2 linked regions of the Pseudorhodoplanes sinuspersici genome follow. The main gene of each other region encodes a partner of the protein of the gene in region 2 in a complex. Links are inferred from orthologs where the notes say so. Each region holds a gene or a part of one and is shown on either strand. Other genes may lie near its edges.

Region 1 (3,221 bases), 500 kb from region 2 along the record:
GTCTGCCGCTTTCCCGCCATGATGCCCATATCCGATCAGACTGCCCAATGCAGGCGAGCCATGCGATTCATTTTCTTGATTACAACCCTCCTGTGCCTTTGTGGCGTGGCGCGGGCGGAATTCGAACAGATACAGATTCCGACCGACAACAAGCCGCTCCAGGCGGTCCTGTACCGACCGCCGGGCGAAGGACCGTTTCCCGTCATCGTTGCACTCGCCGGCTGCGAGGGACTCAGGAAGGAGTCTGGAACAATTCGCGCCACGTGGGATGAATGGGGTCAGCGTCTTTCGGCAGCAGGCTTTGGCGTTCTCTTTCCGGACAGCGAAGCGTCACGCAGTCAGTCTCCTCAATGCCGCGACAAGCTGCCCCATCGGGACAAGGGTGCAAAGGTCAGCCCCGACCGCGAACGTGTTGCCGATGTGCGGGCTGCGCGCGACTGGCTGCAGCAGCAGGCTTTCGCCCGAAAGGATCGGATTGCGCTGCTGGGCTGGGACAGCGGCGCCATTGCCGTTCTCTGGGCGGTCCGTCCCAATGTCGAACCGGACGACGACCGGCCGGATTTTCGTTCCGCCGCCGTTTTTTATCCTGGCTGCCAGCGGCTGAACGATACGGCATGGAGCGCGCGCGTTCCGACGCTCATTCTCATTGGCGCTCTCGACGATTTGACCCCGGCGAAGACCTGCGAACAGATGGTGGCCGGCGCACGCGGGCGATCGGCCGGAGCTGTGATCGTCAAGTATCGCGGTGCTCGTCACGCCTTCGATCGCGATCTTCTGCGTGTCCGGCACAAGAGCGGCAAATCTGTTCCCTGGAAAGAACCCGGACGCGCGGCTCGCAATGCCAATGCCGAAGCGCGCGCTGATGCGTTAAAGCGCATCCCGGAATGGTTTGCACGCTGAGCGTTAATCGGAAGTCAGAACAGGCTGCCCTGCCCGCTCGGTCCGCCGCGCGGTTTGGCTTTCGCGGCAGTAGCGGGGGATGACGAGGGTCCATCCGCCGTTGCGCCAACGCGGCCATCGGCAAACTCGATCTCGATCCGCGCCCCGGCGCCAACCGAAGACGCTGCACGCAATGGAAGCCCATCCGCATCGCGAACGAGCGCGAAACCGCGCCTGAGTACGCCATGATAGGAAAATGCCTTGAGCAACTGTCCGGCAGATGTCAGGCGATCCAATTTGCGGGCAAGGTTTGTTTTCTGCGCTCTCGTCCCACGCTCGGCCAATGCTTTGACGCGATCTTTACATTGGACCGTTCGCTCGGTCAGAAGCCGCAATGACAACCGTCCGGCAATCCGCGCGAATTGCTGATGATGCACATGCGCATTCGCCCGTAACGCCCGTGGCAACCGCTCCGACGCCGCATCGAGGCGCTGGCGCGGAATCGCCAGCAACATATCGAGCGACGGCAGCGCACGGGCAGCCGCGCGCAACTCGGTCCGGCGGCTTTCATGCCCGCGCAGCCAGCAGGCGCTCATGCGGCGCGTCTGTGTCGCGATCCGCGATAGCAATTCGGATCGGACCGGCACCGCCATTTCGGCCGCAGCCGTCGGCGTCGGCGCCCGCCGATCTGACGCAAAATCGATCAGCGTAATGTCGGTCTCGTGCCCCACCGCCGAAATCAGCGGGATCATGCTACCCGCCGCGGCCCGCACCACGATCTCTTCGTTGAAGCACCACAGGTCCTCCAACGAGCCGCCGCCCCGCGCGACAATCAATATATCGGGACGCGGCGTCGGCCCGTCCTCGGGCAATGCGTTGAATCCTTCGATTGCGGCAGCGATTTCATTCGCCGCGCCCTCGCCTTGCACGCGCACCGGCCAGACGATGACATGCTGCGGAAAGCGGTCTTCCAGACGATGCAGGATGTCACGAATCACGGCGCCGGTCGGCGATGTCACCACGCCAACAATGCGCGGCAGGAACGGCAGCAGCTGTTTGCGCGCTTCGTCGAACAGACCCTCGGCGCCGAGCTTCTTCTTGCGCTCCTCGAGCAGCATCATCAGCGCGCCGAGGCCGGCCGGCTCCAGCGTGTCGACCACAATCTGGTAATTGGAGCGGCCTGGATAGGTTGTGATCTTGCCGGTGACAACGACCTCAAGTCCCTCCTCGGGCTTGATCCGCATGCGGCCGAACACCCCCTTCCAGATCACCGCATCGAGCCGCGCACCCTCGTCCTTGATGGCGAAATAGGCATGGCCGGAAGAGTGCGGCCCGCGATAGCCGGAGATTTCACCGCGCACCCGCACATAGCTGAAATTGTCCTCAACCGTGCGTTTCAGCGCCGCTGAGACCTCGGAAACGGTCAATTCCACGATATTGAGGCGAGGAGCTTCGTTCATCTTCATGCGATTCGCTTGCGGGTCCGGTCTCTCATGCTACACCAGCCGCCTCGAAATAAGGCGTCTTTGACCGTATGAATATCCTCCTGCTCGGCTCCGGCGGCCGCGAACATGCGCTGGCCTGGAAAATGGCGGCGAGCCCGCTGGTGCAAAAGCTCTATTGCGCTCCCGGCAATGCCGGCATCGCGCAGGACGCTGAATGTGTGGCGCTCGATCCGGGCGATCATGCGGCGGTGACCGCCTTTTCCAAGGACAAGCGAATCGACCTTGTGGTGGTCGGACCAGAAGCGCCGCTCTGCTCCGGTATCGTGGATGCCCTTGAAGCCGCCGGCATCAAGACTTTTGGGCCTTCAAAAGCCGCGGCGCAGCTTGAGGGTTCCAAGGGCTTCACCAAGGATATCTGCCGCGCCAACAACATCCCGACCGCAACCTACGAGCGCTTCACCGCGCCAGGTCCGGCGAAGGATTATATCCGCAAACAGGGCGTGCCTATCGTTGTGAAAGCGGACGGTCTCGCGGCCGGCAAGGGCGTGGTCGTTGCCGAGACCATCGAGCAGGCGGAAGCCGCCGTCGACATGATGTTCGACGGCGGTCTTGGCACAGCCGGCGCAGAAGTCGTGATCGAGGAATTTCTCGACGGCGAGGAAGCCTCCTTCTTCGCACTCTGCGATGGAACGACGGCCATCCCGCTTGCATCGGCGCAGGATCACAAACGCGCTTTCGACGACGATCAGGGACCCAATACCGGCGGCATGGGTGCTTATTCGCCCGCGCCGGTGATGACGGACGCGATCACACAGCGCACGATGAGCGAGATCATCGAGCCGACATTGCGTGCGATGGCGGCCATGGACACACCTTACAAAGGCGTGCTGTTCGCCG
Region 2 (3,225 bases):
CTGATGCAGGCGGCGCTGGCTTTTCCGAAGGTCGAAGGCGCATTCGCCTTCTGCATCAGCTCCTATGGCAAGATCGCCGAATGGAAAGCGATGGTCGATCGTCTCTGGCAATTCGAGGAGGCGATGCGTGCGGTCGACGCCAGTCGCGCCCACACGACCGGTGCCATCGCCGTAGCGCGCCAACCGCAGGAGAGTGTCGATGTATCCGGCATTTCTATCCGCTTGCCGGATGGTTCGGTGATCGCCGGCCTGCCGTCGTTGTCGCTGCGACCGGGTGACCGTGTGATGATCACGGGACCATCTGGTTCCGGCAAATCGACGCTGTTCCGCGCGCTGACCGGATTGTGGCCTGCCGGGTCTGGCCGTGTGGTCTTTCCTGTCGACGGCGATGTGCTGGTCATGCCGCAGCGTCCCTATTTCCCGCTCGGCACGCTCAGGACCGCGATTACCTATCCGCAACCGGATGAAGAACTCACCGATGACGGCATCGTCACGGCACTGGAAGATGTCGGCCTGCCGCATCTGGCATCGCGGCTCGACGAGGAGGCGGACTGGAGTGTCCTCCTCTCAGGGGGTGAGCAGCAGCGAGTCGGTATCGCCCGCGCCCTGCTGCGAAAGCCCAATGTGCTGCTGTTCGACGAGCCGGTGGCCACGCTGGGCGACGCATCGGGCCGCGATCTCTATAAGATGCTGCTGGATCGCCTGCCGGATGCGGTGGTGATGACGATCGACCGGCGCGAGGTGCTGCGCGAATTCCACCACAAGGTGGTCGAACTCGAGGTGGAGGGTACCGGTTTGCCGCATTCGCGCCCCGATATACGCCCCTTGGCAATCCAGCCGGCATAAACTAGCCATTGAAGAGGAACGTCGTGAGGAAAAATACCATGCTTCAGATGAACTACTGGACCGACAAATGGGATTTGCACGAGGATGTCTGTCCTTGCGACGTGCACGTTAATGAGTGGATCAAGGACCAGGGCCTGAAGAACAAGGATATTTTTCACTTCGGCACCGGCACGCATCATGTCGTCGGCATTGAGCAGGCGCGCAACGGCACCAACAACGCCGTGATGGGGATCACGGCCTCGATCGAGGAATACGATGCCTATATCAAACTGGTCTCGACCGATTCAGCGATCGCCAAAAGCTACATCGCCTATTTCGGCGATATCTATCTGACCAATCCGCGGCTGCTGCCGAGCTTTGACATCGTCACGATGGTGCATCTGTGCGAATTCTTCTTCCCGAACACGGCGAGCCCTGAATATGGCGGCATGACCGATCGCGGCGTGCTGGACCTGTTCACCGACAAGACACGCTCCGGCGGTTATCTGTTGTTCTACACGAACTCGATGGGCAAGGAGCGGACCGCCGAAATCCTTCCCGTGTGGGAAAAGGAAAAGCCGGTCGAGCGTGTTGCCGATTTCAAGACGCTGATTGTGTATCGGAAGAAGTAAGCTTTCCGAAGAAAGAGCTTTCGCTCTCATCCGCTCGTCTCCGCGCAGGCGGGGACCCAAGGCATTGCGCTGGATTCCCGCTTTCGCGGGAATGAGCGGGGAGAGGTTCGTGAGTTCCTTACAATCTCACTTTACATCCAGCGGTGCGGTGCCTTTGGCCTTGCCGCCGGCATCGGTGGTAATCTTCTCCACTCGCATCTCGGCCGCCTTCAGCAATTCCTCGCAGCGCTGCTTCAGCGCTTCGCCACGCTCATAGATCTCGACCGATTCCGCGAGCGGCACCTTGCCTTCCTCGAGCCGCTTGATGATCGATTCCAGTTCCTCGATCGCGCGCTCGAAGGGGAGTGTGTTGACGTCAGCGTGGTTTTTCTCGGTCATGTCTATCCTGAATGCGAGATCGGTCGTGAGTACGAATCTGCCAGCAATATAGTGATTTCCGGCGTCGAGTCAGGCCTAGCCCCGCATCAGTGCCGTGACGTGCGCGGCGACGGAGCCGGCCAGGCCCTGCAGGTCATAGCCGCCTTCCAGCACAGACACCACGCGGCCGCCGGATTTCTTGTCCGCGAGGTCCATCAGTTTCCTGGTCGCCCAGGCGAAATCGTCCTCGGTGAAATTCAGGCTGCCCAGAGGATCGCGGATATGCGCGTCAAAGCCGGCCGAGACAAGGATAAGATCGGGACCAAAGGCCTCCAGTCGTGGTAAGATTGTGGTCTCCATCGCCTCGCGGAATTGTTCGCCACCGTCGCCCGCGCGCAGCGGCGCATTGACGATATTGTCGTGATCGCCGCGTTCCGATTTGGCCCCGGTGCCGGGGTAAAGCGGCATCTGATGGGTGGAGCAGTACATCACGGCTGGATCGCTCCAGAAAATCTCCTGCGTTCCATTGCCGTGATGCACGTCGAAATCGACAATGCCGACGCGCGCAAGGCCATGTTTCTTCAGCGCATGCCGTGCCGCGACGGCGACGCTGTTAAAGATGCAGAAGCCCATTGGCCGAACGGTCTCGGCATGATGGCCCGGCGGCCGTGTGGCAACGAAAGCATTGTCTGCCTTCTTCGCGATCACCTCATCGACCGCCATCACCGCACCGCCGGCGGCCCGTAACGCTGCTTCCAAGGTGCCGGGTGACATCGACGTATCGCCGTCGAGCCCGATCATGCCTTCGCGCGGCGACGCCTCGCGGATCGCTTCGACGTAGTCTCGTGGATGTGCCAACGCGACCGTCTCGATATCCGCCATCGGCGCCTGCTCGCGGATGAGACCGGCAAACTTCTCAGCCTCCAGCGCACTTTCGATCGCGCGCAGGCGATCGGGCCGCTCCGGATGGCCGGGGGGAGTCAGATGATTGAGGCAGGCAGAATGAGAGAGAAGGAGAGTTGCCATTGAATGAAAGTATCCGGGAGCGATTGGGCGATATCTATGATCTCGTGCGCGCGGCCGGAAGCTCCCGGATATCGCGATACCCGTCAATTACAACGCCAGGTGGCGGCGGCGGTTCATCCGGCGTGAAGAAAACCGGCGCAAGCGGCTGGGTCGGATCGACACGATAAGGCTCGAAATCGCGGACGCCTTCCCCGTAAAGGAAGCTGTCATCGATCAGGAAATGACCGGTAAAGCCCGCCGCCCTCTTGTTGAAGATCGCATAGGCTGCATCGGCCATGATGTCAGGCTTGCGTGACATGCGCATGATCGCATCGCCACCAAGCAAGTTCTGGATTGCGCTGGTGGCAATCGTCGCGCGTGGCCAGAGCGCGTTGACGGCGATACC

Evidence for each region.
Region 1: the proteins of CAK95_RS15925 (region 2) and xseA are in contact, whole or in part, in a cryo-EM structure (PDB 8TXR), measured with the Escherichia coli proteins. The link is inferred for Pseudorhodoplanes sinuspersici from one-to-one orthologs.

What each region holds. Positions count from the first base shown.
Region 1 is NZ_CP021112.1:2,783,439-2,786,659, reverse strand. What follows is about bases 131-3,031. They hold xseA (exodeoxyribonuclease VII large subunit), read right to left. Parts: upstream 2,346-3,031; coding sequence 915-2,345; downstream 131-914. Other genes in these bases: purD (phosphoribosylamine--glycine ligase), read left to right, coding at 2,414-3,031; CAK95_RS13390 (dienelactone hydrolase family protein), read left to right, coding at 131-900. Outside these bases: more of CAK95_RS13390, read left to right, coding at 61-130; more of purD, read left to right, coding at 3,032-3,221. UniProt on the Escherichia coli protein: Bidirectionally degrades single-stranded DNA into large acid-insoluble oligonucleotides, which are then degraded further into small acid-soluble oligonucleotides.
Region 2 is NZ_CP021112.1:3,282,537-3,285,761, forward strand. Bases 210-3,114 are described here. They hold CAK95_RS15925 (exodeoxyribonuclease VII small subunit), read right to left. Parts: upstream 1,836-3,114; coding sequence 1,584-1,835; downstream 210-1,583. Other genes in these bases: CAK95_RS30210 (ABC transporter ATP-binding protein/permease), read left to right, coding at 210-846; CAK95_RS15920 (hypothetical protein), read left to right, coding at 885-1,457; CAK95_RS15930 (histone deacetylase family protein), read right to left, coding at 1,911-2,840; CAK95_RS15935 (SDR family oxidoreductase), read right to left, coding at 2,875-3,114. Outside these bases: more of CAK95_RS30210, read left to right, coding at 1-209; more of CAK95_RS15935, read right to left, coding at 3,115-3,225. UniProt on the Escherichia coli protein: Bidirectionally degrades single-stranded DNA into large acid-insoluble oligonucleotides, which are then degraded further into small acid-soluble oligonucleotides.